DNA from 2 places in the Streptomyces sp. NPDC047017 genome. Region 2 is predicted to be linked to the other one. Evidence: riboswitches for the same ligand, from Rfam matches in the RefSeq annotation. Region 2 holds a riboswitch; the other holds the start of a gene.

Region 1 (14,241 bases), on a different contig from region 2:
CGGCCCGGCGCGAGCGCTCCCGCAGGAACTCCCCGTCCGCGCCCAGCCCGTGCACCCCGATCCGGGTGCCGCCGAGCCCGCCGGCCAGCGCCTCGCAGCAGCCGGTGAAGGCGTCCGCCCAGCGCTGGGTGAGGAAGCCCAGCCGGTCCGCGCCCAGCATGCCGCGCAGCACCTGCTCGGCGATGTCGTCGGGCAGCATCCGGAAGTAGTCCACCGGCGCCCACGGCGTGTGCGAGAAGTGCCCGATGCGCACATCGGGCCGGAAATCGCGCAGCATCCCGGGGACCAGGGTCAGGTGGTAGTCCTGCACCACCACGGCCGCGCCCTCGGCGGCCTCCTCGGCCAGCGCCTCGGCGAAGGACCGGTTGTAGCTCTCGTACGAGGCCCAGCGGCGCCGGAACTCCGCGTCGAAGACGGGCTCCAGCGGGGTCTGGTAGAGCATGTGGTGGACGAACCAGAGCACCGAGTTGGCGATGCCGTTGTAGGCGTCGGAGAAGACGTCCGGGGCGATGTCGAGCATCCGGACCCGCTGCCCGCCGGTGTCCTCGGCCGGCAGCCTGCGGCCGCCCTCGAAGCGGCGCACGGCCTCCCGGTCGGTCTCGCCGAGCGCGGCGCACACCCATACCGCGCCCGCGTCCGGGCCGATCGCGGACAGTCCGGAGACCAGTCCGCCGCCGCCGCGTTTCGCGTGCAGCGAGCCGTCCTCGGCCCGCTCGTACGAAACCGGACCGCGATTGGAGGCGACCAGCACCTCGGCACCGTGCGTTGAAGCCATGGTCCTCAACCTAGCCCGGCCTTCGAACGCTCAAACGTACGCGGTGGCGGGCCGGTCGGGATTCCGCCGCCCGACGGGTTGTGAGAAGGATGTGAAGACCGTGAAGATGTGCGGTGCATGTCAGTGATGCCGTCCCGGGTGCCGCGCGGGGCGGTCGGTGAGGGGTGGGTTCCATGCGACTCGTACGAATACGCCGGTTCGCCGGCACGGCCGCGCTGCTCGCGGCCGGCGCGCTGGCCCTGGCCGGCTGCGACGACGGCGCCCCGGGGACGCCGAAGGCGGCGCCGTCCACCCCGGCGGCGGTGGCCCCGGCCCCGGCCCCGAGCACGGAACCGCCGACACCGACACCCACCCCTACACCCACGCCGACTCCGACTCCGACTCCGACGCCGTCCGCGACGCTGCGCGACTACACCGGCTCCGGCATCGGCACCGCCGTGGCCGCCGCCGAGGCCGGGCACCTGCGCTACGCCGTCCACCTCCAGGGCACCGGCGCGCGGGCCGCCTCCTGGCGGTCCGGTGAGAAGGTCTGCGAGCAGCGCGGCGGGACCGGCGGGGACGAGGTGACCTTCACGGTGGCCCGCGACGGCCACGACTGCGCCGGCCACCCGCTGTCCACCCCGGCCCCGAAGAAGACGAACTCCACCACGGGCGGCACCGGCACGGGCGGCGGCAGCGGCAGCAGTGGCGGCACCGGAGGCAGCGGTGGCAGCGGTGGCAGCGGTGGCAGCAAGGCGTGCGCGATCACCAGCCCCGCCGGCAACTGCTACGCCGACGGCCAGTTCTGCGCCGCCCGCCACCACGGCCTGAGCACCTACGGCAAGGGCGGCGAGTACCTGACCTGCGCACAGGACGCGGCAGGCCGCTGGCGCTGGTCGGACGGCGCGGCAGGCTGACAACGGGCCCGCCCGGCCCGCACGTCCGCCGGGCCCGACCGGCTCACCGGTCCGACCGGTCCGCACGTCCGCCGGGCCCGACCGGCTCACCGGCCCACCTGGCCCACCCGGCCCGCACGTCCGCCGGGCCCGACCGGCTCACCGGCTCACCTGGCCCGACCGGCTCACCTGGCCCGACCGGCTCACCGGCTCACCGGCCCACCTGGCCCGACCGGCTCACCGGCCCACCCGGCCCGACCGGCCCACCTGCCCGACCGGTCCTCCCGGCCCCCTGACCCGTCGCACCCGTCGCACCCGTCGCACTGGCCGCGCGCGGGCGGCCCGGCTCGCTGAGCCGCCCGCTCCGGCCCACCGGGCGCACCGGGCGCACCGGGCCGACCGGGCGCACCGGGCCGACCGGGCGCACCGGGCCGACCGGGCGCACCGGGCCGACCGGGCCCACCGAGTCCCCCGGTCCGCGGGCGACCGGTCCCGCGGGCGACCCGGCCCTCATACTCAGCTCACCCGGTGGGCTTCCTGCTCAGGCCCCCGCCGCCCCCCGCTCAAGCCACCCGCCGTGCCGCATACTCCGCGATCTCGGTCATCGGCGGTCGTTCCTCGGTGTCCACCGAGTAGGTGCGGGGCTCGAAGCCGGTCTCGCCGCGTTCGAACTGGGTGAGGGCGGGGCGGATCAGGTGGCCGCGGGCCAGGCGGAGCTGGGCGGTGCGGTAGATGGCGGCGGCCATCCGGCCGAGGGCCTGCCCGTCCTGGTGCCGGTGCTTGCGCACACCCACGTCGACCTGCGCGAGCGCGTCCAGGCCGGCCAGGTGCAGCGCGTCCACCAGCATGCCCAGCTCCACCCCGTAGCCGACCGGGAACGGCAGCTGCTCAAGGAGCGAGCGGCGGGCCGCGTACTCGCCGCCGAGCGGCTGCACGAAGCCGGCCAGCTGCGGCCAGTGCATGTTGAGCAGCGGGCGCGCCATCAGCTCGGTGACCCGGCCGCCCTGCCGGGCCGCACCGGCCAGCGGGCGGTCGTACATCGCCTTGACCAGCTGCACGTCCGGCTCGGTGAGCAGCGGGCCCACGATCCCGGTGACGAAGTCGGCGGAGAACTCCCGCAGGTCGGCGTCGACGAAGCAGATCACGTCCCCGCGGGTGACCAGCAGCGAGCGCCACAGCACCTCGCCCTTGCCGGGCAGCGCGGGCAGCCGCGGCAGGATCGCGTCGCGGTGCACCACCCGGGCGCCCGCGGCGGCGGCCACCTCCGAGGTGCGGTCGGTGGAGCCGGAGTCGACGACCACGATCTCGTCCACCAGCGGCGCCCGCTCGACCAGATCGCGGCGGATCACCGAGACGATCTCCCCGACCGTCTCCTGCTCGTCGAGCGCGGGCAGCACCACGCTGACCGTCGCACCGCTCACCCGCTTGGCGGCCAGCACCGTGTGCAGCGGGCGATCGGCCACGGACCAGGAACGCGTCCTCAGCCAGCGCTCGACTTCTTCCAGCACGGTCGACGGCTCCTCACTCCTGCGCGATGCGCTGCTGCCCGCAGCCGGTCCGGACCGGATCACCGTGTGATCCGTCTCGCGGTTCGGACGACTATCTCGCACCGTCCTGGCCTTCGGTTACAGTCTTGAACAACGCGGACGGCCCCCGCATGCCGGGGTCACCGCCGCGCACAATCGAATACCGCTCATCCAGAGGGGCAGAGGGACACGGCCCGATGAAGCCCCGGCAACCCTCCAGCCGGTCTCGTACCGATCGACGATTCTCCGATCGCCACCGCGAGGCTCCCCGGCTAGGGAAGGTGCCAAATCCGTCTCACGGCGAGATGCGTCGTGAGGAAGATGAGGAGAAAGGGCCTCGCCTCCATGGCTGTGCAGACAGTTGCCACCAGCACCGACTCCCCCTCCGTCGACCTCGGCCCCGCCGCGGCGCTCAGCTGCCGCGAATGCGGCCACCGCGTCCCGCTCGGACCGGTCTTCGCCTGCGAGGAGTGTTTCGGCCCGCTGGAGATCGCCTACGACTTCTCGGCCTACGACACCGAGGAACTGCGCAAGCGGATCGAGGCCGGCCCCGCCGACATCTGGCGCTACGCCCCGCTGCTCCCCGTCCCCGCGGACGTCGCGGACAAGCCGAACCTCAACCCCGGCTGGACCAAGCTGGTCAAGGCCGACCGCCTCGCCGCCGAACTCGGCGTGACCGGCGGCCTGTACGTCAAGGACGACTCGGGCAACCCCACGCACTCCTTCAAGGACCGCGTGGTCGCCCAGGCCCTGGAGGCCGCCCGCGCCTTCGGCTTCACCACCCTGTCCTGCTCCTCCACCGGCAACCTGGCCGGCGCCGTCGGCGCCGCCGCCGCCCGCTCCGGCCTGCGCTCGTGCGTGTTCATCCCGCACGACCTGGAGCAGGGCAAGGTCGTCATGGCCGCGATCTACGGCGGCGAACTCGTCGGCATCGAGGGCAACTACGACGACGTGAACCGCTTCTGCTCGGAGCTGATCGGCGACCCGGCCGGCGAGGGCTGGGGCTTCGTCAACGTCAACCTGCGGCCGTACTACGCGGAGGGCTCCAAGACCCTGGCGTACGAGATCTGCGAGCAGCTCGGCTGGCGGCTGCCCGACCAGCTCGTCGTCCCGATCGCCTCCGGCTCCCAGCTCACCAAGATCGACAAGGGCCTCCAGGAGCTGATCAAGCTGGGGCTGGTCGAGGACCGGCCGTACAAGATCTTCGGTGCCCAGGCCGAGGGCTGCTCCCCGGTGTCCACCGCCTTCAAGGCCGGGCACGACGTGGTGCGCCCGCAGAAGCCGGACACCATCGCCAAGTCCCTCGCCATCGGCAACCCGGCCGACGGCCCCTACGTCCTGGACATCGCGCGCCGCACCGGCGGCGCCGTGGAGGACGTCACCGACGCGCAGGTGGTCGAGGCGATCAAGCTGCTGGCCCGCACCGAGGGCATCTTCGCCGAGACGGCGGGCGGGGTGACGGTCGGCGTGACGAAGAAGCTGATCGACGACGGCCTCCTCGACCCCGCGAAGACCACCGTCGTCCTCAACACCGGCGACGGCCTGAAGACCCTGGACGCGGTGGCCGGCACCGGCCTCACCGCCACCATCCGCCCGAACCTGGACTCCTTCCGAGAGGCTGGCCTCGCATGAGCGTGACCGTTCGCATCCCCACCATCCTGCGCACCTACACCGGCGGCCAGGCCGAGGTGAAGGCCGAGGGCGCCACCCTCGCCGAGGTCATCTCCGGCCTGGAGCAGAACCACCCGGGCATCGCCGCCCGCGTCCTGGACGACCAGGGCAAGCTGCGCCGCTTCGTCAACGTCTACGTCAACGACGACGACGTCCGCTTCGAGCAGGGCCTGGAGACCGTCACGCCGGACGGCGCCGGTGTGTCGATCATTCCGGCGGTCGCCGGCGGCTGATCGTTACCTTCGGTAATTGCCGTGCCCGGCTGTTCCTTGAATTGCCCCCTCCGCGCCAGAAGCGGAGGGGGCAATTCAGTGTGATTGAGCGCGGTACAGTTGGGGCACGCGCTCCTGATCTCCGGTTCGGGAAGCCCCTTTTCCCCGGGCGCCCGCCGTCAAGAAGTAGCCAAAGTGCGCGGGCTTTTCGTGGCATTTGTCTTGTTTATGGGGCCCGACTTGCCCGGGGTTCAGTCGAATTCTCACCACATTCCGGACCGCTCCCGTCCAGAATTCTCGTCCGATTGACCTGTTGCAGACGGCAGTTGGGCAGATACATTCAGCCGCGGTCGACGCGTTCCGGCGCACGCCCCCGGTCCACGGGGAGTGAGGTCTGACCCGGGTCCGCGAAGTGCGGATCTGTGCAAGGGCCAGTAATAGGGGAGTTAGGCATGGCTCAGGGCACCGTCAAGTGGTTCAACGCGGAGAAGGGGTACGGCTTCATCGCGGTCGACGGCGGGGCGGACGTCTTCGTCCACTACAGCGCGATCCAGATGGACGGCTACCGCTCGCTGGAAGAGGGTCAGCGGGTCGAGTTCGAGATCTCGCAGGGCCAGAAGGGCCCGCAGGCCGACATGGTCCGCGTCACGGCCTGAATCGCGCGACCACCACAAGCGATCTTCTCGTCCCTGAGAGCCCGCACCTCACCGGGGTGCGGGCTCTCAGGCGTGCGCGCGGCGGAGCGAGGCCGGCCGGCCCGCCGCCGGGGCCCGCCGCCGGGGCCCGCCACCGCGGCGCGCCCGTGTTCGCCCCGGGCTGAGTACCGCCCGGTACCCCCGATGGGCGCTTGCACTCTCCTAGGCCGAGTGCTAATCATTGCGTTAGCACTCTGAAGGTGAGAGTGACAAAAGAGGACCGGGTCGGTGAGGCCCGCGGGCCCCGTGGTGCAAGGAACCACAGGCCGGCGAGCCGTCCGTCGCGGGCGCGGGCGCGGTCCGGAGGAATCACCCCCAGTCCTGGAGGGACCACTTCACATGGCCAAGATCATCGCGTTCGACGAGGAGGCGCGGCGCGGCCTTGAGCGCGGTATGAACCAGCTCGCCGACGCCGTCAAGGTCACCCTCGGCCCCAAGGGCCGCAACGTCGTCCTTGAGAAGAAGTGGGGCGCCCCCACGATCACCAACGATGGTGTCTCCATCGCCAAGGAGATCGAGCTGGAGGACCCGTACGAGAAGATCGGCGCCGAGCTGGTCAAGGAAGTCGCCAAGAAGACGGACGACGTCGCCGGCGACGGTACGACCACCGCGACCGTGCTCGCCCAGGCCCTGGTCCGCGAGGGCCTGCGCAACGTGGCCGCCGGTGCCAACCCGATGGCTCTCAAGCGCGGTATCGAGAAGGCCGTCGAGGCCGTCTCCGCCGCCCTGCTCGACCAGGCCAAGGAGGTCGAGACCAAGGAGCAGATCGCCTCCACCGCCTCCATCTCCGCCGCCGACACGCAGATCGGCGAGCTGATCGCCGAGGCGATGGACAAGGTCGGCAAGGAAGGCGTCATCACCGTCGAGGAGTCGCAGACCTTCGGTCTGGAGCTTGAGCTCACCGAGGGCATGCGCTTCGACAAGGGCTACATCTCCGCCTACTTCGCGACCGACATGGAGCGCATGGAGGCGTCGCTCGAGGACCCCTACATCCTCATCGCCAACTCCAAGATCGGCTCCGTCAAGGACCTGCTCCCGCTCCTGGAGAAGGTCATGCAGTCGGGCAAGCCGCTGCTGATCATCGCCGAGGACGTCGAGGGCGAGGCCCTGTCGACCCTGGTGGTCAACAAGATCCGCGGCACCTTCAAGTCCGTCGCCGTCAAGGCCCCGGGCTTCGGCGACCGCCGCAAGGCCATGCTCGGCGACATCGCCATCCTCACGGGCGGCGAGGTCATCTCCGAGGAGGTCGGCCTCAAGCTGGAGAACGCCACCCTCGACCTGCTGGGCAAGGCCCGCAAGGTGGTCATCACCAAGGACGAGACCACCATCGTCGACGGTGCCGGCTCCTCCGAGCAGGTCGGCGGCCGGGTCAACCAGATCCGCGCCGAGATCGAGAACAGCGACTCGGACTACGACCGCGAGAAGCTGCAGGAGCGCCTGGCGAAGCTCGCCGGCGGTGTCGCGGTCATCAAGGCCGGCGCCGCCACCGAGGTGGAGCTGAAGGAGCGCAAGCACCGCATCGAGGACGCCGTGCGCAACGCCAAGGCGGCCGTCGAGGAGGGCATCGTCGCCGGTGGCGGCGTGGCCCTGCTGCAGGCCACCCAGGTGTTCGAGAAGCTGGAGCTGGACGGCGACGAGGCCACCGGTGCCGCCGCCGTCAAGCTGGCCCTCGAAGCCCCGCTGAAGCAGATCGCCGTCAACGCCGGCCTCGAAGGCGGTGTCGTGGTGGAGAAGGTGCGCAACCTGACCCCGGGCCACGGCCTGAACGCCGCGACCGGCGAGTACGTCGACCTGGTCGCCGAGGGCATCATCGACCCGGCGAAGGTGACGCGCTCCGCGCTGCAGAACGCCGCGTCGATCGCCGCGCTGTTCCTCACCACCGAGGCCGTCATCGCCGACAAGCCGGAGAAGGCCGCCGCGGCCGCTCCGGGCGGCATGCCGGGCGGTGACATGGACTTCTGATCCTTCCGGGGATCGGTACTAGTCCTTCCGTACGAGGGCGGCACTTCCTGCCAGTGGCAGGGGGTGCCGCCCTCGGGCGTGTCCGGGGTCACGCGCGGATTCCCGTGCCGGGCGGGAATGCCGGGCCGCGCGCTCGCGCTGTCCGTTAAGCACCTGCAACAATGCACGCGCACATACCAACCGGTTCGCCCGCCCGCCCTCACGAGGAGCCCCCACGTGACCGTCACCGTCACCACGCCGCCCGCCTCCCGCGCGGCCCAGATCCTCTCCCGCCCGATCGCGCTGAACGGCCTCACCGTCCCCAACCGGATCGCGATGGCGCCGATGACCCGCATGTTCTCGCCGGGCGGCGTCCCCGGTGCGGACGTGCGCTCCTACTACGCCCGCCGCGCCGCCGCCGGCGTCGGCCTGATCGTCACCGAGGGCACCTACGTCGGCCACGAGTCGGCCGGGAGCAGCGACCGGGTGCCCCGGTTCCACGGTGAGGAGCAGCTCGCCGGCTGGGCGAGGGTGGCCGAGGACGTGCACGCGGCGGGCGGCACGATCGTCCCGCAGCTGTGGCACATCGGCATGGTCCGCAAGCAGGGCGAGCCGCCCTTCGCCGACGCCCCGGCAGTCGGCCCCTCCGGCCTGGTGGCCGCGGACGCCGAGCCCACCGGCACGGCGATGACGCGGGCCGACCTGGACGCCGTGATCGGCGCGTTCGCGCAGGCCGCGGCCGACGCCGAGCGCATCGGCTTCGACGGGGTGGAACTCCACGGCGCCCACGGTTATCTGCTGGACCAGTTCCTGTGGGAGGGCACCAACCGCCGTACCGACGCCTACGGCGGCGACCCGGTGGCCCGCGCCCGGTTCTCCGCGGAGATCGTCGCGGCGGTCCGCGAGCGGGTCTCGTCCGGCTTCCCGGTCATCTTCCGCTACTCGCAGTGGAAGCAGCAGGACTACCAGGCCCGCCTGGCGCAGACCCCCGAGGAGCTGGAGGCGATCCTCACGCCGCTGGCCGCGGCCGGCGTCGACGCCTTCCACGCCTCCACCCGCCGCTACTGGCGGCCCGAGTTCGACGGCTCGGACCTGAACCTGGCCGGCTGGACGAAGAAGATCACCGGCAAGCCGGCCATCACCGTCGGCTCGGTCGGCCTGGACGGCGACTTCGTCAAGGCGTTCCAGGGCGAGGGCTCCCCGGTCCAGGGCATCGACAACCTCCTGGACCGGCTGGAGCGCGACGAGTTCGACATGGTGGCCGTCGGCCGCGCGCTGCTCCAGGACCCGGAGTGGGCCGCGAAGATCCTCACCGACCGCTTCACCGAACTGCGGCCGTACGACGCGGCGGCACTGAAGACGCTGACCTGAGTGCCGGGCGGTGCCGGACGGGCGGCTCCTTCCGGCCGTCCGCCGGAGGCCGTCCGCCGGGGGCTGCCTGCCAGAGGCCGTTCCCGGGCCGGGCGACGGCCGGCCCCGTCCGGCGGTCGGGTGCCGGTTCGCTCCGGGGGCCGGCCCGCTCCGGCTGTTGCCTGCCTGGCCAATGGCCCACTCGGGCCGCCGTCCAGGCGGCGGGCGCTCCGGCTGTCGTCCGGCCGGTGGCTCGCGCCGGCCGCCGCCCGGGTGGGCGGCTCCTTCCGGTCGTCCGCCGGAGGCCGTCCGCCGGGGGCTGCCTGCCAGAGGCCGTTCCCGGGCCGGGCGATGGCCGGTCCCGTCCGGCGGTCGGGTGCCGGTTCGCTCCGGGGGCCGGCCCGCTCCGGCTGTTGCCTGCCTGGCCAATGGCCCACTCGGGCCGCCGTCCAGGCGGCGGGCGCTCCGGCTGTCGTCCGGCCGGTGGCTCGCGCCGGCCGCCGCCCGGGTGGGCGGCTCCTTCCGGTCGTCCGCCGGAGGCCGTCCGCCGGGGGCTGCCTGCCAGAGGCCGTTCCCGGGCCGGGCGATGGCCGGTCCCGTCCGGCGGTCGGGTGCCGGCTCCGGCGGCTCACTCCGGTCGTCCGCCGGAGCGCCGTCCCACGGTCGTCAGCCGCACCTCGGCCGGAGATCGCCCCTCAGCCGGGAGCCGTCCCCGGGCTGGGAGCCGACCCCCCAGGCCGGGAGGCCGACCGGCTGCCAGGGTGGCCGTCCACCGGTGGGGCGGGCTGTGCCGGGTGTTCCCGGTCACGGGCCGTTCATCGGCTCGATGTCGACCCGGACGGGCGTGCCCCAGATCCGTACCACCTCGTAGTCGGTGAACTCGTGCACCAGCCGGTAGGCCATCGCGGTGCGCGGGCCGCGGCGCTGGGCGGCGATGAACAGTTCCGCCTCGCGCCGGTCCCGGCGCGGGGTACCGCACAGCTGCCACTCCCGCCCGTTCCACAGCTCCGGCAGCCAGCGCTGCTGGGGCTGCGGCCGGTCCTCGCGCACGCCGTAGCGGGACGGGACGGGCGCGGCGGCCCCGGCGGCCGGCCGGGCGTACGCCGCGTACGCGCCGTCCACCTCGGAACGGCGGGCGGCCCGCCGCCGGGTCTCGCACAGCAGGCACAGATCGGGCGCGCCGGTGTCCACCGGCCCGTTGGGATGCTCGGGGCAGCGGGTGGCGGCCGCGGCCGTGGTGACGCTCTCCTCCAGCAGGTCCAGGGCCCGCCGCAGATCCCCCTTCACCTCGTGCAACTGCGCGTCGGGCGTGTCGGCGGTGAGTGCCTCGCCGTGCTCACCGAGGAGACGGAGGGCTCGGCCTAGGGCGGTGAGCTGGGCGTGGTTCATGGTCCCCCCAGCGTAGAACGCGGAGCCCGCCGGGCGGCAGCGGCGTCAGGCCCGGGACCGGCCCCGCTCCAGCGCCGCGCGCAGATGGCCGTCCGTCTGGGCCAGCAGGCGCCCGGCCGTGGTGCCGTCGGTGCCGGTCAGCAGGACCAGGATGGCGTTCTTCACCTCACCGTCGGTGGCCGCCAGCGCCTTCTCGATCTCCTCGTCCGGCGCCCCGGTGGCGAGGGCGACGATCCGGCGGGACCGGGCGCGGAGCTTCTCGTTGGAGGCGCGCACGTCCACCATCAGGTTCCCGTACGTCTTGCCCAGCCGGATCATCGTGATCGTCGAGAGCATGTTCAGGACGAGTTTCTGGGCCGTGCCCGCCTTCAGCCGGGTGGAGCCGGTGAGGAGTTCGGGCCCGGCGACGATCTCGATGCCGTGCTCGGCGGCGGCCGCGAGCGCGCTGTCCTTGTTGCAGGCCAGCCCGATGGTGAGCGCGCCGAGCGCCCGGGCGTGCTCGACCGCGCCGATGGCGTACGGGGTGCGCCCGGAGGCCGAGATGCCGACCACCGTGTCGTCCGGGGTCAGCTTGAGCGCGTCGAGCGCCTCGACGGCCAGTTCCCGGGAGTCCTCCGCGCCCTCGACCGAGGTCACCATCGCCTGCGGGCCGCCCGCGATCAGGCCGACGACCTGCGCGGGGTCGGTGTTGAAGGTCGGCGGGCACTCGGAGGCGTCCAGCACCCCCAGCCGGCCGGCCGTGCCCGCGCCCGCGTAGATCAGCCGGCCGCCGCGGGCCATCCGCGCGGCCACCGCGTCGATCGCGGCGGCGATCTGCGGCAGCCGCTCGGCCACGGCGGCGGGCACGGCCGTGTCCTCGGCGTTCATCAGCCGCGCGATCTCCAGCGTGGGCAGCCGGTCGATCTCGGACAGCTCCGGGCGGAACGCCTCGGTGGTCAGCGACTCCAGTTCGGCGCGCAGCGCACCGTAGGGGGAGGTGGAGGACATGAAGGGGCGGCTCTTTCCGGGCTTCGGGCTACGGGCTACGGTTTTCCGGGCTTCCGGGCTTCCGGGCTTCGGGGCGTCGGGTTTTCGGGCTTCGGGGCCCGGTCCCCGGCTACGGGCGCCGGCTGCCGTCGCGCGGGCGGTGCCGGTGGGCCAGTGCCTCGTACGACGCCGCCAGCGCCGGCGCCGCCGACTCGTACGTGCGCTGCGCCACCCCGACGAACAGGCAGTCCACCACCAGCAGTTGGCTGGTCCGCGAGGACATCGCGGCGGGCCGCAGCTCGCTCTCGCGGGAGGTGGAGGTGGTCAGGACGTGGTCGGCGTACTGCGTGACGGGCGCGTCGGGGCGGCCGGTGATGGCCACGGTGGTCGCCCCCCGCTCGAAGGCGGCGCGCAGCGGCTCGATCACGTCCCCGGTGGAACCCGAATGGGTGATCGCGATCGCCACGTCCCCCGCGCGCAGCTGCACCGCGTTGGTGACGGCGAGGTGCGGGTCGCTGTGCCCGTGCGCTATCAGCCCTATGCGCAGCAGTTTCTGGGTGAGGTCCTGGGCGACCAGGCCGGAGGCCCCGATGCCGTACACGTCGGTACGGCGGGCGGCGGCGAGCGCGGCGACGGCCGCGCCGAGCTGGACCGTGTCGAGCCCGGCGGCGGTGTCGGCGAGGGTCTGCTGCTCGTCGTAGGCGAGCTTGGCGACCACGTCGGCGATGGGGTCGTCCACCGCGATGTCGGTGGTGATGGCGGGCGCGCGGCCGGACTGCTGCTGGGCGGCGAGGCCCGCGAGGGCCAGCCGCAGATCGCGGTAGCCGGGGTAGCCGAGCAGCCGGGCGGTGCGCACGACGGTCGCCTCGCTGGTGCCGGTGAGTTCGGCCAGGCCGGTGACCGTGAGCGCCGCGCAGCCGGCCGGGTCGCCCGCCACCGCCTCGGCGACGCGCTGCATGGAGCGGGTCATGGAGGGCGCGAGCGTGCGTACCTTGGCCGCGAGGGCGGCGGGCGCGGGAGGCGGCGCGAGGCCGGGGGCCGCGCCCGCACCGGCACCCGGACCGCCCGCACCGGCACCCGGACCGCCCGCACCGGCGCCCGGACCGGCGCTCGCACGGGCGCCCGGACCAGCACCCGGACCAGCGCTCGCACCGGCGCTCGCGCCCGCGCCTGCGAAAATTTCCTTCACGTCCTGGGTCACATGTGAAAGATATTTTCCGGGCGGAGGTGCGGTCAAGAGTGCGCACAATGGAGCCATGGATCCCCTCAGCCCCCTGGAGCAGGCCCTGCACGCCGCCCGCGCCCTCGTCCTGGCCGATCTGGTGGCGGGCGAGGTCGCCCAGGCCGACGTGGTCTCCCTCGTCGAGGACTCCGTCGTGCAGCGCCGCTGGTGGGTGGAGCAGTGGCCGGAGGGCGCGCGGTACGTCGCCGGACTGGTCGCCCAGGACGTGCAGGACGCCCTGCTGGAGCGGTACGGCCGCTGGCCGCTGTGCCCGGTGTGCGGCCACGGCGACCCGCACGCCCTCGACGTCGAACCCGAACTCGGCCCCGACCCGCACTGGGTGTGCGCCAAGGCCGGCGTGAAGGTCGCCGCGGTGGGGGCGCTGGGGCGGGCCACGGGCGGGAAGCCGTCCTCGTGACGGCCGCCCGGGGCGCGGTGGCGCCGTGACGGTCTACATCGACCCGCCCAGCTGGCCGGGGCACGGCCGGATGTGGTCCCACGTGGTCAGCGACGTCTCCTACGCCGAACTGCACCGGTTCGCCGCCGCCCTCGGCGTGCCGCCGCGCGCCTTCGAACGCGACCACTACGACCTGCCCGCCCACCGCTACGCCGACGCGGTGGCGGCCGGCGCCGTCGAGGTCAGCAGCCGTGAGGTGGTGCGGCGGCTGCACGCGGCCGGGCTGCGCCGGCGCAAGGGCCGTGCTCAGGGCAGCAGTTCGTAGGCGAACTGCCCGTCGCCCGCCCGGTCCGCCCCGCCTTCCTCGGTCCCGCCGACCCGTACGTACCCGGCCCGGGTGACCACCCGCTGGGAGGGCAGATTGTCCCGGTCCACGGTCGCGAACAGCCGCCGTACGTCGTCCCGGGCCAGCGCCCACGCGGACAGCGCGCGCAGCGCCTCGGTGGCGTGGCCGTGACCGCGGGCGGCCTCGGTCAGGTCGTACCCGACCTCCGCGCGCCCCTCCTCGTCCGGGGCGCCGTGGAAGCCGATGCCGCCGACCGCGCGCCCGTCCTGAGTGCGGACCAGCACGAACATCCCCCACTCGGGCCGGTGCACCCCGCTCTCGTACGCCTTGAGGACCATCCCGGCGGCCTGCCGGGTGCCCTCGTAGGGCCCGCCCTCGATCCAGGCGAAGCCGCCGTCCCCGCCCGCGGCGAGGTCCCGGGCGGCGGCGGGGGTGACGCCCTCCAGGGTGAGGCGTCCGGCGGGGATCGCCAGGGGGTTGCTCCACCGCCACCCGGTGACCGGCGCCCGGCCGGGCAGCTCGCCGCGCCCGGTGGCCCACAGCAGCACCGGCCAGGCCTCGGGGCCCGGCTGGACGTGCGGGAACAGCCGGGTCAGCACGTCCTCGCACAGGCCGGCCGGCGGCTCGTACACCAGCCCGAGGCCCTGCGCGATGTCGTGCGTGTGCAGCAACACCTCGGCGATGCCCATCGCGGCGAAGCCCGCGCGGTCGGCGCTGCGGAACGGGTACGGATGGAAGGCCCGCACATGCCGGGGGGTGGTGCGCACGACCGCGGCGAGCAGCGCGCCGGTCGTCTCGATCACGTCCAGGGCGCCCGCGTCGCCGGTGCCCTCGTCGAGGCTGATCTCGAAGGGGACGTAGTCGTCCTGCGCGCGG
Region 2 (14,241 bases):
CCGCCAACACCGCTTGGAACACCCCTTCGATGGGCCATACGGGCTGGACAGACCCCCCAGACACTCCGAACGGCACCCCCCGGAGTGAGGGCGGGATAAGCGACCGACATAATGTCGGTCGTGGCGACAGCAACGACAGTAGAAACCGGGCACGCGCACCCGTCGGTCAACCGGCCGAACCTCACCAGCGTCGGAACCATCATCTGGCTGAGTTCCGAGCTGATGTTCTTCGCGGCCCTCTTCGCGATGTACTTCACCCTGCGATCGGTGACGGGACCCGATCACTGGAAGGCGATGGCGGACCACCTCAACGTCCCCTTCTCCTCGGCGAACACCACGATCCTGGTGCTCTCCTCACTCACCTGCCAGCTCGGCGTCTTCGCCGCCGAGCGCGGTGACGTGAAGAAGCTCCGGGGCTGGTTCATCGTCACCTTCATCATGGGTGCGATCTTCATCGGCGGTCAGATCTACGAGTACACGAGCCTGGTGAAGGAGGACGGGCTCTCCCTGTCCTCCGACCCGTACGGCTCGGTGTTCTACCTGACCACCGGCTTCCACGGCCTGCACGTGACGGGCGGCCTCATCGCCTTCCTGCTGGTCCTCGGCCGCACCTACGCGGCGAAGAGGTTCACGCACGAGCAGGCGACGGCGGCCATCGTCGTGTCCTACTACTGGCACTTCGTCGATGTCGTCTGGATCGGCCTCTTCGCCACGATCTACCTGATCAAGTAGCCGAAGAACCGATCCAACACCGCAAAGCATCGACGCAGAAGATCCTGACACCGGGGTAATCCGTGAAAAAGCTCTCCGCACGACGACGCCATCCGCTGGCGGCGGTCGTCGTCCTCCTTCTCGCGCTGGCGGCCACGGGGGGGCTGTACACCGCGTTCGCGCCCGCGAGCAAGGCGAAGGCCGACGACTCCGCCCAGTCCCTCACCATCGAGGAGGGCAAGAAGCTCTACGAGGTCGGCTGCGCAAGCTGCCACGGCACCGGTGGGCAGGGCACCACTGACGGTCCTCCCCTGGTGGGCGTGGGCGCCGCGGCAGTCGACTTCCAGGTCGGTACGGGCCGTATGCCGGCCCAGCAGCCGGGCGCGCAGGTCCCGCGCAAGAAGGTCATCTACAGCCAGCCCCAGATCGACCAGCTGGCGGCGTACATCGCCTCCCTGGGCGCCGGTCCGAACGTGCCGACGAAGAACCTGTACAGCACGGACGGCGCGGACGTCGCCGCGGGCGGCGAGCTGTTCCGCACCAACTGCGCGCAGTGCCACAACATCACCGGCAAGGGTGGTGCGCTCACGCACGGCAAGTTCGCGCCGGACCTTGAGGGCGTCGACCCCAAGCACGTCTACGAGGCCATGCAGACCGGCCCGCAGAACATGCCGTCCTTCCCCGACACCACGATGTCCCAGAAGAACAAGAAGGACATCATCGCGTACCTGAACGCGGTCAACAGCGACAACACGGAGAACCCCGGTGGTCTGGAGCTGGGCGGCCTCGGGCCGGTCAGTGAGGGTCTGTTCGGCTGGATCTTCGGGCTGGGCCTGCTGATCGCCGTCGCCGTGTGGGTCGCCGCCCGGACCGCAAAGGCCAAGAAGTCATGAGTAGCCAAGACATTCCAGAAGAGAACCTGCCTGCCGAGCAGGGCACGGCGCACGGCGCCGTGGCGGACGACAAGAACCCGTTCGCCGACCCCGGCCTGCCGCCGCACGAGCACCGGGTCCAGGACATCGACGAGCAGGCCGCCCGGCGGTCGGAGCGCGTGGTCGCGTTCCTGTTCACGCTGTCGATGCTGGCCACCGTCGGTTTCATCGCGTCCTACGTGACGATCCCGAACGACAAGTCGATCTACGTCTTCCCGATCGGGCACCTCAGCGCGATGAACTTCGCGCTGGGCCTGACTCTGGGCGTGGCGCTGTTCTGCATCGGCGCGGGCGCGGTCCACTGGGCCCGCACCCTGATGTCCGACGCGGAGGTCGCCGACGAGCGTCACCCGATCGAGGCGTCCCCCGAGGTCCGTGCCAAGGTCCACGCGGACTTCAAGCAGGGTGCCAAGGAGTCCGCGATCGGCCGCCGTCCGCTGATCCGCAACACCATGCTGGGCGCGCTCACGCTGGTGCCGCTGTCCGGGCTGTTCCTCCTGCGCGACCTGGGCCCGCTGCCCAAGGACACCCTCCGCCACACGCTGTGGGCGAAGGGCAAGCGCCTGGTCAACATGAACACCAACCAGCCGATGCGTCCCGAGGACATCGCCGTCGGCTCGCTCACCTTCGCCAAGCCCGACGGCCTGGAGGAGCAGAGCGAGGACTTCCAGCAGGAGATCGCCAAGGCGGCCCTGATGATCGTCCGGCTGCAGCCGGACAACATCAAGGACAAGCGTGAGCTGGAGTGGTCGCACCAGGGCGTCGTGGCCTACTCGAAGATCTGCACCCACGTCGGTTGCCCGATCTCCCTGTACGAGCAGCAGACGCACCACGTGCTGTGCCCGTGCCACCAGTCCACCTTCGACCTCTCCGACGGTGCCCGAGTGATCTTCGGCCCCGCCGGCCACGCCCTGCCGCAGCTGCGCATCGGCGTGGACAGCGAGGGTTACCTCCAGGCGCTCGGCGACTTCGAGGAGCCCGTCGGTCCTGCATTCTGGGAGCGCGGATGAGTACTTCAGCGACCAACGAGCCGACCCGCGCGCGCGGGAAGGCACCGGCCGGCGAGAAGCTCGCCGACTGGGCCGACGGCCGGCTGGGCATCTACAGCCTGGCCAAGGCCAACATGCGCAAGATCTTCCCCGACCACTGGTCGTTCATGCTGGGTGAGGTCTGCCTCTACAGCTTCCTGATCATCATCCTCACGGGTGTGTATCTGACGCTGTTCTTCCACCCGTCGATGAACGAGGTGGTCTACCACGGCAGCTACGTCCCGCTCCAGGGACAGCTGATGAGCGAGGCGTTCAACTCGACCCTGCACATCTCCTTCGAGGTGCGCGGTGGCCTGCTGATCCGGCAGATCCACCACTGGGCCGCGCTGATCTTCCTGGCCGGCATGTTCGTGCACATGATGCGCGTGTTCTTCACCGGCGCGTTCCGCAAGCCGCGTGAGGTCAACTGGCTGTTCGGCTTCCTGCTGTTCGTCCTCGGCATGTTCACCGGTTTCACCGGTTACTCGCTCCCGGACGACCTGCTCTCCGGCACCGGTGTCCGCTTCATGGAGGGCGCGATCCTGTCCGTGCCGATCGTCGGCACGTACATCTCGTACTTCCTCTTCGGCGGCCAGTTCCCCGGCCACGACTTCGTGGCCCGGTTCTACTCGATCCACATCCTGCTGCTGCCGGGCATCATGCTCGGCCTGGTGGTCGGCCACCTGATCCTGGTCTTCTACCACAAGCACACGCAGTTCGCGGGTCCCGGCAAGACCAACAACAACGTGGTCGGCATGCCGCTGCTGCCGGTCTACATGGCCAAGGCCGGAGGCTTCTTCTTCCTGGTCTTCGGTGCCATCGCGGCCATCGCGGCGATCGCGCAGATCAACCCGGTCTGGGCCATCGGCCCCTACCGTCCGGACCAGGTCTCCACCGGCGCCCAGCCGGACTGGTACATGGGCATGGCCGAGGGCCTGATCCGCGCCATGCCGGGCTGGGAGATCAACTTCTGGGGCCACACGCTGGTCCTCGGCGTGTTCATCCCGCTGGCCCTCTTCGGTGTGGTGCTCGCCGCGATCGCGCTGTACCCGTTCATCGAGTCCTGGATCACCGGCGACCGGCGCGAGCACCACATCCTGGACCGCCCGCGCAACGTGCCGACCCGCACGGCCTTCGGCGCCGCGTGGATCGCCTGGTACTTCGTGCTGCTCGTCGGCGGTGGAAACGACCTGTGGGCCACCCACTTCCACCTGTCGATCAACGCGATCACCTGGTTCGTGCGCATCGCCTTCTTCGTGGTGCCGGTCCTCACGTTCGTCGTCACCAAGCGGATCTGCCTCGGCCTGCAGCGCCGGGACAAGGACAAGGTCCTGCACGGCCGCGAGTCGGGCATCATCAAGCGCCTGCCGCACGGTGAGTTCATCGAGGTCCACGAGCCGCTCAGCCAGGAGCAGCTGTACACCCTCACCGCTCACCACCAGTACGAGCCGGTCGAGATCGGCCCGACGGTCGACGAGAACGGTGTCGAGCGCAAGGTCGCCGGTACGGAGAAGCTGCGCGCCAAGCTCAGCAAGGCCTACTACGGCGAGGACGGCCAGATCCAGAAGCCGACCGTCGAGGAGTACAAGGAGATCACGAGCGGCCACGGCCACCACTGATCACTGAACCCTGAGCGTCGCCACGCCAGGTCGAAGGGCCCCGTCCTCCCCCAAGCTCAAAAGAGCAGGGGGGTGCCCCCATCCCGGACGGGGCCCTTCGTCGTGTCCAGGGCTGGATAGGGTGGAGGTGGATTTTTGAGATTTCGTGTCCCCTGTCCGGGACACCGACCCAGGAGCGGCTTATGAGCGCTGTGACCCCCGCTGGAGGCGACACCGCGGCGGGCCGTTCCTGGCCCGCGCTGCTGAACGGTCTGCTGGCGGGCCGCGACCTGGCCGCCGACGACACCGCGTGGGCCATGGACCGGATCATGGGCGGCGAGGCGACCGACGCCCAGATCGCCGGGTTCGCGGTGGCCCTGCGGGCCAAGGGCGCCACGGTCCAGGAGATCACCGGCCTGGTGCGCACGATGTACGAGCACGCCAACGTGATCCAGGTGCCCGGCGCCACCGTCGACATCGTCGGCACCGGCGGCGACGGCGCCAAGACGGTGAACATCTCCACCATGTCCTCGATCGTGGTGGCCGGCACCGGCGCGAAGGTCGTCAAGCACGGCAACCGGGCCGCGTCCTCCGCCTCCGGCGCCTCCGACGTGCTGGAGAAGCTGGGCGTCAACCTCGACCTGTCCCCGCGCCGGGTGGTGGAGGTCGCCGAGGAGGCCGGCATCACCTTCTGCTTCGCGGTCAAGTTCCACCCGGCCCTGCGCCATGTCGGCGCCGCCCGCGGCCAGCTGGGCATCCGTACGGTGTTCAACCTGCTCGGCCCGCTGACCAACCCGGCGAAGGTGCGCTCCCAGGCGGTCGGGGTCGCGGTCGCGCACGAGGCGCCGATCGTGGCGGGCGTCTTCGCCGAACGCGGCAACTCCTCCCTGGTCTTCCGGGGCGACGACGGCCTGGACGAGCTGACCACCACGGCGACGTCGCGGGTGTGGGTGGTCCGGGACGGCACGGTCACCGAGGAGGCGTTCGACCCGCGCGACGTCGGCCTGCCGCTGGTGCCGGTGGAGGCCCTGCGCGGCGCCGACGCCTCGTACAACGCGGAGGTCGCCCGCCGGCTGCTCGACGGCGAGACGGGCCCCGTACGGGACGCCGTGCTGCTGAACTCGGCGGCGGCCCTGGTAGCCCTGCGGCCGGGCCCGGGGACGCTGGCGGAGCAGATCCGGACCGCCATGGCGCAGGCGGCCGAGTCCATCGACTCCGGCGCCGCCCGCCGCACCCTGGAGCGCTGGGTGGCCGCCAGCAACGCCTGAGCCGGGGTCCCGGTGTGACGCGGGGCGCAGTCCACGATCCGGACTGCGCCTTGCGCCGGGAAGATCGTGTGGCAGGATGTGGAACCAGGTCATGAGTGACAGCCATGTGGCCCCGGCCGGCTGTCCGGCAACCCTCCGTCCGTGGCGGGGTGCCCCGGGTGAAGACCAGGCCGTAGGCAGCGAGGTCTACGGCAAGCGCGGACCCCTCGCATCACCAGGGGTCCTGGTCGTACGAGGGAGCCTTCCGTGAGCAAGCGAATGCGCTAGGGCCGCCGAGCCCCGCCTCCGCACCCTTTCTCTTTCTCCCTCCACGCTTGAGCCGTGCCGGCTCGCGTGGGGATTCCGCCTGCCTTCACGGGAGTTCACCATGTCCGTCTCCACCGCTGCCGCCGACCGGTCCGTCCGCTCCCCGCTGCCCGTCCTCGGCCGGGACGTCACCGTGCCGCTGGTGACCGGGGGCGAGGTCGCCTACGCCGCCCTCGACTACGCCGCCAGCGCCCCCGCCCTCCAGCGGGTCTGGGACGACGTGGCCGCGTACGCGCCCTACTACGGCAGCGTGCACCGCGGGGCCGGCTACCTCTCCCAGCTCTCCACCGACCTGTTCGAGAACGCCCGCCGCACCGTCGCCGAGTTCCTGGACTGCCGCGCGGACGACCAGGTGGTGTTCACCCGGTCCACCACCGACTCCCTCAACCTGCTGGCCCGGGCGATCCCGGCCGACTGCCGGGTGTTCGTGTTCGAGACCGAGCACCACGCCTCGCTGCTGCCCTGGCGGGACGCGCAGGTGACGTACCTCAACGCCCCGCGCACCCCGGAGCAGGCCGTGGCCACCCTGGAGCGGGCCCTGGCCGGCCGCGAGCCGCACGGTCCCGCCCTGGTCTGCGTCACCGGCGCCTCCAACGTCACCGGCGAGCTGTGGCCGGTGCGGGAACTGGCCGCCGCCGCCCACGCGCACGGCGCCCGGATCGTCCTGGACGCCGCCCAGCTCGCCCCGCACCACCCGGTGTCGGTCCAGGACCTCGACGTCGACTGGGTCGCCTTCTCCGGGCACAAGCTGTACGCCCCGTTCGGCTCCGGTGTGCTGGCCGGCCGCGCCGACTGGCTCCGCGAGGCCGAGCCCTACCTCGCGGGCGGCGGCGCGAGCCGCCGGGTGAGCCGGCGCACCGACGGGGGAGTGGACGTGGAGTGGCACGAGAGCGCCGCCCGCCACGAGGCCGGTTCCCCCAACGTCATCGGCGCCTACTCCATCGCCTCCGCCTGCAAGGCGCTCACCGAGGCCGGCTTCGACACCCTGGTCGCCCGTGAGCAGGACCTGATCGACCGGGTCCGGGCGGGACTGGCCGAGGTCCCGCAGGTGAAGATCCTCTCCCTGTTCGGGGACGACGCGCCGCGGGTCGGCGTGATCTCGTTCGTCGTCGAGGGCTGGAACAGCTCGCACTTCGCCGCGGCGCTCTCCGCCGAGTACGGCATCGGCGTCCGCGACGGCCTGTTCTGCGCCCACCCGCTGGTGCGCACCCTGCTCGGCAGCGACCCGCAGACCCAGGGCGAGTGCGGCGCCCCCGAGGCCGCGCCCGGCGAGAAGTCCCTGAACGCCATCCGGGTCAGCTTCGGCGCCGGCACGCCCGACGAGCACGTCGAGCGCTTCGTGACGGCGGTGCGGGAACTGGTCAGCGACGGCGCCCGGTGGCAGTACCGCACGGAGGACGGCCGCTGCGTCCCGGCGGTGTGAGCGCGCCCGGAGCGCGGGGAGGCGGCGGGTCGCCGGTCAGGAGTCCAGGCCGATCGCGAACGCCGCCTCCAGGTCGTGCTGGGAGTACGTCCGGAACGCCACGTGCGTGTCGGTGGCCTCGACGCCGGGGATCTTGCTGATCCGCCCCGGGATGACCTCCGCCAGGTCCTCGTGCCGCGCCACCCGCACCATCGCGATCAGGTCGTACGTCCCGGTCACGGAGAAGACCTCGCTCACGCTCTCCAGCGAGGCGATCCGCTCGGCGATCTCGGGGATCCGGTCCACGCTGGTCTTGATGAGGACGATCGCGGTGATCACGGCTGGTTCTCTCCCTCGGGGGCCGGAGCGGGGCTGGCCTTCACTCTAGGGCCTGCCCGGCGGGCCCTGCCCCCGTACCGCACCCAGGCCACGGCGAACCCGAGGGCGAAGCCGATGACGTGCGCCAGGTACGCCACGCCCGGGCCCTGAGCGGCTTGGCCCGCCGCCAGCCACTGCAGGGCCGCCCAGAAGGGCAGCACCACCCAGGCCGGCAGGCGCAGCGGCAGGAAGAACAGGAACGGCAGCAGGCTGGTCACCCGGGCCCGCGGGAACAGGTACAGCAGGGCGCCGAGGACCGCCGAGATCGCCCCCGAGGCGCCCACCAGGGTCTGCCCCGAGCCGGCGTGCGCGGCGGCGTAGCCCAGCAGGGCGAGGTAGCCGCAGCCGAGGTAGAACAGCGTGAACCGCACCCGGCCCATGCGCTGCTCGGTCATCGCGCCGAAGACGTACAGGAAGAGCATGTTGCCGAGCAGGTGCACCCAGCCGCCGTGCACGAACAGGGCCGTCGCCGGGGTCAGGGCGGCCCGCGCGGAACCGGAGAACAGGTCGGCGGGGATCACGCCCCAGCGGCGGAAGTAGACCCGCTGGGCGGCCGCCAGCGCCTCCCCGGTGCCGTAGGCCGGGTTCAGCCCCGAGGCGGGGCCGGCCGCGAAGACCAGGCAGCACAGGACGATCAGGGCGCCCGTCACGGGGGCCGGCGCGGTCCGTACCGCCCGCAGGGCCCTGGCCGTCCGGACGGCCACCGCGTTCCTGTAGCTGATCATGTGTACAGAGCATGGCGTAACGGGACGCATCCGTGCGGACCGCCTCGCCGTCGTGGACACCCGGGCGGCGAGGGGCTCCCAGGCCGTAGGGTTACGTGCCGACGCCCCCGTGCCGGTGCCCCGGGGCAGCCGGCGCGTCACGCAGACCAGAAGGAAAGTGAACAGCCACGATGACGGTTCCCCTGCCGACCGCCACGACGCGATGGCGCTGCACCCTCTGCGGCAACCTCACCCGCTTCGACGTGACCCGCTCCTCGAAGGTCGTCGAGTACGTCCACCTCGACCTGGCCGGGGAGCCGACCGTCGAGGAGCGCGAGGTGGTCGGTGAGACCATCGAATCGGTGCGCTGCCGCTGGTGCAACGCGGTGGACAAGGTGGAACTCGTGGACAGGCCGGGCGCCGGCTCCTGAGCGGAGCGGGCCCCGCACAGGCGACCCCGTGGGGGTCCCGTGAGGCATTGGGGTGACGGATGGCGCAGACACAAGGCGGGGAGCCGGGCGACGGCGCCGCTGAGGTGCTGGACCGTCCGCTGCCCGACGGCGTGCGCCGCCGGGTCGTGCAGATCGTGGCCGACGCCTTCGGCCGGCTGACGGTCGGCGAGCTGCCCGCGCAGCTTCGGCAGTACGCCCGGTTCACGCCGAGCCGCCGGGCGAAGTTCGCCGGCAACGCGATGGCGGCGGCGCTGGAGAGCGACACGCTGTTCCGGCAGCGGATCGCGGAGAAGTTCAAGGAGGCGCAGCCGGAGCTGTGCGGCGCCCTCGACTCCGGCGCGCCGCCCCCGGCCGCGGACCCGCTCGACGTGGCCGCCGCCGCCTATGTGCTGCGGCCGGGCGGCTGGGTGAAGCTGGTGACCGCCGCCGGCGAGGAGGCCCAGCGCGCGCACGCCGAGCGCGCCGACGAGGAGAGCCGGGCCGAGCTGGAGCGGCTGCGCGGGCAGCTCGCCGCGGCCCGCGAGCAGATCCGCGCCGAGACCGAGGGGCTGCGCGCCGAGGCGGAGGCGGCCCGCAAGGAGGCCGAGTCGCTGCACCGCAAGCTGCGTGCCGCGCTCAGCGACGTCAAGCGCGGCGAGGCGGCGCTGCGCAAGGCGCGGGGCGAGACGGAGGCGCTGCGCGCCGAGGGCCAGGTGCAGGTGTCGGCCGCCGAGAGCGAGAACCGGCGGCTCAAGACCCGCCTGGGCGAGGCGGAGGCGGCCCTGGAGGCCACCCGCAAGGCGGCCCGCGAGGGCCGCAGCGTCGAGGACATGCGGGTGCGGCTGCTGCTCGACACCGTGCTGGACGCGGCGCAGGGGCTGCGGCGCGAACTGGCGCTGCCGCCGGTGTCCGTGCGGCCCGCCGAGACCGTGGACGCGGTGGAGCCGGGCCGGATGACCCCGAAGGACATCGCCGCCCGCGCGCTGTCCGAGCACGACCCGGCGGTCCTCGACCAGTTGCTGGCGCTGCCGCAGGCCCATCTGGTCGTCGACGGCTACAACGTCACCAAGACCGGCTATCCCCAGATGCCGCTGGAGAAGCAGCGCCTGCGGCTGCTCGGGCAGCTCTCCCAGCTCGCCGCGCAGACCGGCGCCGAGGTCACCTGTGTCTTCGACGGCGCCGAACTGGCCGCGCCGGTGCTGCTCGCGCCGCCGCGCGGGGTGCGGGTGCTGTTCTCCAAGCCGGGCGTCACCGCGGACGAGTTGATCCGCCAGCTGGTGCGCGCCGAGCCGCCGGGCCGGCCGGTCATCGTGGCCTCCACCGACCGCGAGGTGGCCGACGGGATCGCCCGGGCGGGCGCGCGCCCGGTGGCGTCGGTGATGCTGCTGAAGCGGCTGACGCGCGGCTGAGCCGCCCGCGCCCGTCCCGGGACGAAACGGGCATCAGCCGCTTGGCGCCGCTATTCGCAACGTACGGGCTCATTGCCGGAATTGGCGGGCCCACGGCGCGACCCAGTGTCAATCCGGACTTACTTCCGGTGAGTTGAGTGCAAAGAATGCAGGGGGTGACGGCATTTTTTACTGTGAGGATTTGAATTCATCACGATGAGGTCACTAGGGTCTGGCTTCGAACCTCCGAGCGGGTGGTCACTCACAAGAAGGAGCTCGCTTCCGTGGCGTCCCATCGTCGACCCAAACAGCCGAGTCGTGCACGCGTCACCGTGCTGACCACCGCGGCCGCCGCCGCCGTCGCCATCAGCGCGCAGGCCGCCAACGCGGCGCCGAGTGAGAAGCCGAGCAAGGACGAGGTCAAGTCCAAGGTCGACAAGCTCTACGAAGAGGCGGAGCAGGCCACCGAGAAGTACAACGGGGCCAAGGAGAAGCAGGACCAGCTCCAGAAGGACATCTCCACCATCCAGGACAACGTCGCGCGCGGTCAGCAGGACCTCAACAAGCTGCGCGACGGCATCGGTTCGATGGCGGCGGGCCAGTACCGCACCGGCGGTATCGACCCCTCCCTGCAGCTGTTCCTCTCCTCGAACCCGGACGACTACCTGGACAAGGCCTCCACGCTCGACCAGGTCAGCGGCCAGCAGGTCGACGCGCTCAAGAAGATCCAGGACAAGCAGCGCGAACTGGCCCAGGAGCGCGCCGAGGCGTCCGCGAAGCTCAAGGATCTCGCCGCCACCCGCACCGAGCTGGGCAACAAGAAGAAGGAAGTCCAGGGCAAGCTCGCCGAGGCGCAGAAGCTGCTCAACTCCCTGACCGCGGCCGAGAAGGCGGCCCTGGAGGCCGCCGACCAGGGCCGCGCCACGCGCGGCACCGACCGCACCGAGATCGGCAAGATCACCCCGGGCACCGGCCGGGCCGGCGCCGCCTTCGCCGCCGCCCAGGGCAAGATAGGCAGCCCGTACGTCTACGGCGCCTCCGGCCCGTCCTCCTTCGACTGCTCGGGCCTGACCTCCTGGGCGTACGCGCAGGCCGGCGTCACCATCCCGCGCACCTCCGAGGCCCAGGCCAACGCCGGCCAGCGGATCTACTCGCAGAGCCAGCTCCAGGTCGGCGACCTGGTGCTCTTCTACGGCGACCTGCACCACATCGGCCTCTACGCGGGCAACGGCATGGTGCTGCACGCCCCGCACACCGGGGCCAACGTGCGCTACGAGGCGATCGGCAACATGCCGTTCCAGTTCGGCGTGCGCATCTGACCCAGCCGTCACCGCGTTCATGCCGCCCGAACGGGCGAATCGCATCAACCTGTGCTGACCCCGCGCCCCGCCCCTGACCTGTGTCGGAGGCGGGGCGCCGTGTCGTACGCCCGCCCGGGTCTTTGGCCGCCGCCGCGTCACGGGGCTACTGTCTGCCGCGTTTCCCCCACCTGCGGGGAGGCAGTCCGTATTGGCCAGTGGAGGGAGTTCGGCTTCCCGTGGGGTCCCATCGCCGCCTTGCACCGTCCGGGTTCGACCGGGGTGCCGGCGCCGCCTTCTGCCTGCTGTCCGCCACGGCCGCCCTCGGCGCCCTCCCGGCCGCGCCGGCCGTCGCCGCGCCGCACGACGACACCACCCGGACTCAGGTGGACCGCCTCTACCAGGAGGCCGAGCAGGCCACCGAGGCCTACGACCGGGCCGACGAGCGGGCCGGGTCACTGCGCCGCCAGGTGCGCGACACGCAGGACCGGGTCGCCCGGCGCCAGCAGAGCGTCAACGACCTGCGGGAATCGCTGGCCTCGGTGGCCGGCGCCCAGTACCGCGAGGGCGGCCTCGACCCGTCCCTCGCGCTGCTCTTCTCCCGCGACCCGGCCGAGTACCTCGACCGGGCGGCCATGCTCGACCGGATCGGCGCCGGCCAGGCCGGCGAACTCAGGGACCTGGAGCAGGCGCTGCGGGCCCTCGCCCAGGAGCGCGCCGAGGCCACCCGCGCGCTGGCCGCGCTGGAGAAGAGCCGCACGGCCGTCGCCGCCCACAAGCACACCGTCGAGCAGAAACTCGCCCGGGCCCGGCAGCTGCTCAACTCCCTGACGCCGTCCGAGCGCGACGCCTACGGCCGTGCCTCCCGCTCCGGCCGCGACGACCTGCTGCCCGGCCCCGACGACGGTCCGGCCGCCTCCGCGCGCGCCGCCGCCGCCCTCGCCGCCGCCCGCAGCGCGCTGGGCCGCCCCTACGTCTGGGGCGCCAACGGCCCCTCGGCGTTCGACTGTTCGGGCCTGATGCAGTGGTCGTACGCACAGGCCGGGGTGCAGCTGCCGCGCACCTCGCAGGAGCAGCGGTACGCGGGCCGGCGCATCCCGCTGTCCCAGGCCCGCCCCGGCGACCTCGTCGTCTACCGCTCCGACGCCAGCCATGTGGCGATGTACGCGGGCAACGGGCGGGTCATCCACGCCCCTTACCCGGGCGCGCCCGTGCGCTACGACCGGGTGGACATGCTGCCCGTCTCCTCGGTCACCCGGGTCTGAGGGCGGTCCGGCGTCCCCCGTGAGACGGCCGTACGATCGGCGAATGGCTGGTCGAAGGCGCGGGTCGGGTTCCTCGGCGGTGGCGGTGTGCCTGCTGCTCGCGTCGCTGACGGGCTGCGCCGGCCCGTCCGCCGCCGACACCGCGCGCGGCCAGGTGCAGCGGGTGCTGGACGCCCGCGCGGCGGCGGTCCTGCGCCACGACCCGGCGGCCTACGCGGTCACCGGCGTCCGGACGCCGTACACGAACCTCAAGTCTCTCCCGCTGGCCGCCTGGTCGTACCGGGTGACCGCGCTGCGCCTGGGCGGCGGCCGGGCCACCGCCGAGGCCGAACTGCGCTACCGGATCAGCGGCTACGACACGGCCCCCGTCACCGCCGACCGCACCCTGACCCTGTCCACCACCGCCGGCGGGACGTGGTACGTCGACTCCGAGCGGCCCGCGGCCGCGTCCGCGCAGCAGCTGTGGGACCAGGGCCCGGTGACCGTGGTGCGCGGGCACAGCGGGATCGTCCTCGGTGTCGGGCAGGGCGGCGGGGCGCTGCGCGGGTACGCGGCGCTGGCCGACCACGCGGTGCCCGCGGTCTCGGACGCCTGGGGCACGGACTGGAGCCGCCGGATCGTCGTGCTGGTGCCCGCCTCCCTGGACGGCATGGCCGCCCTGCTCGGCTCGCCCGCCGCCGACTACCGGGGGATCGCCGCCGTCACCACCGGCGAGACGGGCGGCGCCGGCGCCCCGGGCGGCACCAGCCGGGCCCCCGCCGACCGGATCGTCGTCAACCCGGACGCGTACGGCATGCTCGGCACGCTCGGCAGGCAGGTCGTCCTCACCCACGAGACCACCCATGTCGCCACCCGCGCCCACACCGGCCGGGCCACCCCGCTGTGGCTGTCCGAGGGATACGCCGACTGGGTCGGCTACCGGGGTTCCGGGCGCAGCCCGGACCAGGCCGCGCCGGAACTCCAGCGGGCCGTGGACGCCGGGCAGGTGCCCACCGCGCTGCCCGCGGACCGGGACTTCGGCTTCGCCGGCGACGCCACCCGCCTCGCGCAGGCGTACGAGGGCGGCTGGATGGCCTGCCGGATGATCGCGGCGCACTGGGACGAGCACCGCCTTGACGACTTCTACCGGGCCGTCGGCACCCACCGGGAGCGGCCCGGCGCGGTCGAGGACGCGCTCGCGAAGGTCCTGGGCACGACCCTGGCGCGGTTCACCGCGCAGTGGCGGGAGTACCTGCGGGCGCAGCTGGGCTGAGCGGCTCGGCGGCCGCCGCGCGCGGGAGCGTGGCGCGCCGCAGCGCCCGGGCCGCGCTCACCGCGGCGGCGGCCGGCAGCCCGTCGCGGGTGGACAGCGGGGCGAGGCCGAGCGGGCCGCTCAGCACGGCGTCCGCGAGGCACACCGGGAACACCAGCACCGCCCCGGCCGCCGCCGCGAGCACCAGGGCGGGCGCCGCCCGCGTCGGGCTGCCCCGCAGGCACCGGCGGACGGCCGCCGGGGTGACCAGCCACACCGGATACCGCGGGCTGATCACCCG

What was found. Region 2 has a riboswitch for S-adenosylmethionine ahead of ABZ858_RS01845 (aminotransferase class V-fold PLP-dependent enzyme). Riboswitches for the same ligand answer to the same signal wherever they lie in the genome.
Region 1: it holds a riboswitch for S-adenosylmethionine, as region 2 does, so the genes downstream of both, thrC (threonine synthase) here and ABZ858_RS01845 (aminotransferase class V-fold PLP-dependent enzyme) in region 2, are expected to answer to the same signal.

What each region holds. Positions count from the first base shown of each region.
Region 1 covers NZ_JBEYVW010000002.1:369,253-383,493, reverse strand. Annotated here, with positions in the region: gene ABZ858_RS05020 (trehalose-6-phosphate synthase) at 1-775, opposite strand, end outside; gene ABZ858_RS05015 (hypothetical protein) at 949-1,671, shown strand; gene ABZ858_RS05010 (glucosyl-3-phosphoglycerate synthase) at 2,214-3,158, opposite strand; SAM riboswitch class I at 3,341-3,504, shown strand; gene thrC (threonine synthase) at 3,522-4,808, shown strand; gene ABZ858_RS05000 (ubiquitin-like small modifier protein 1) at 4,805-5,080, shown strand; gene ABZ858_RS04995 (cold-shock protein) at 5,512-5,715, shown strand; gene groL (chaperonin GroEL) at 6,094-7,716, shown strand; gene ABZ858_RS04985 (NADH:flavin oxidoreductase) at 7,933-9,066, shown strand; gene ABZ858_RS04980 (hypothetical protein) at 9,850-10,434, opposite strand; gene murQ (N-acetylmuramic acid 6-phosphate etherase) at 10,480-11,421, opposite strand; gene ABZ858_RS04970 (MurR/RpiR family transcriptional regulator) at 11,531-12,601, opposite strand; gene ABZ858_RS04965 (hypothetical protein) at 12,657-13,040, shown strand; gene ABZ858_RS04960 (DUF4031 domain-containing protein) at 13,066-13,344, shown strand; gene ABZ858_RS04955 (GNAT family N-acetyltransferase) at 13,326-14,241, opposite strand, start outside.
Region 2 covers NZ_JBEYVW010000001.1:369,507-383,747, forward strand. Annotated here, with positions in the region: gene ABZ858_RS01820 (heme-copper oxidase subunit III) at 112-732, shown strand; gene ABZ858_RS01825 (c-type cytochrome) at 795-1,604, shown strand; gene ABZ858_RS01830 (Rieske 2Fe-2S domain-containing protein) at 1,601-2,653, shown strand; gene ABZ858_RS01835 (cytochrome bc complex cytochrome b subunit) at 2,650-4,290, shown strand; gene trpD (anthranilate phosphoribosyltransferase) at 4,473-5,537, shown strand; SAM riboswitch class IV at 5,625-5,741, shown strand; gene ABZ858_RS01845 (aminotransferase class V-fold PLP-dependent enzyme) at 5,905-7,266, shown strand; gene ABZ858_RS01850 (Lrp/AsnC ligand binding domain-containing protein) at 7,303-7,584, opposite strand; gene ABZ858_RS01855 (rhomboid family intramembrane serine protease) at 7,581-8,348, opposite strand; gene ABZ858_RS01860 (hypothetical protein) at 8,519-8,758, shown strand; gene ABZ858_RS01865 (NYN domain-containing protein) at 8,818-10,167, shown strand; gene ABZ858_RS01870 (NlpC/P60 family protein) at 10,431-11,465, shown strand; gene ABZ858_RS01875 (NlpC/P60 family protein) at 11,684-12,709, shown strand; gene ABZ858_RS01880 (hypothetical protein) at 12,753-13,961, shown strand; gene ABZ858_RS01885 (hypothetical protein) at 13,918-14,241, opposite strand, start outside.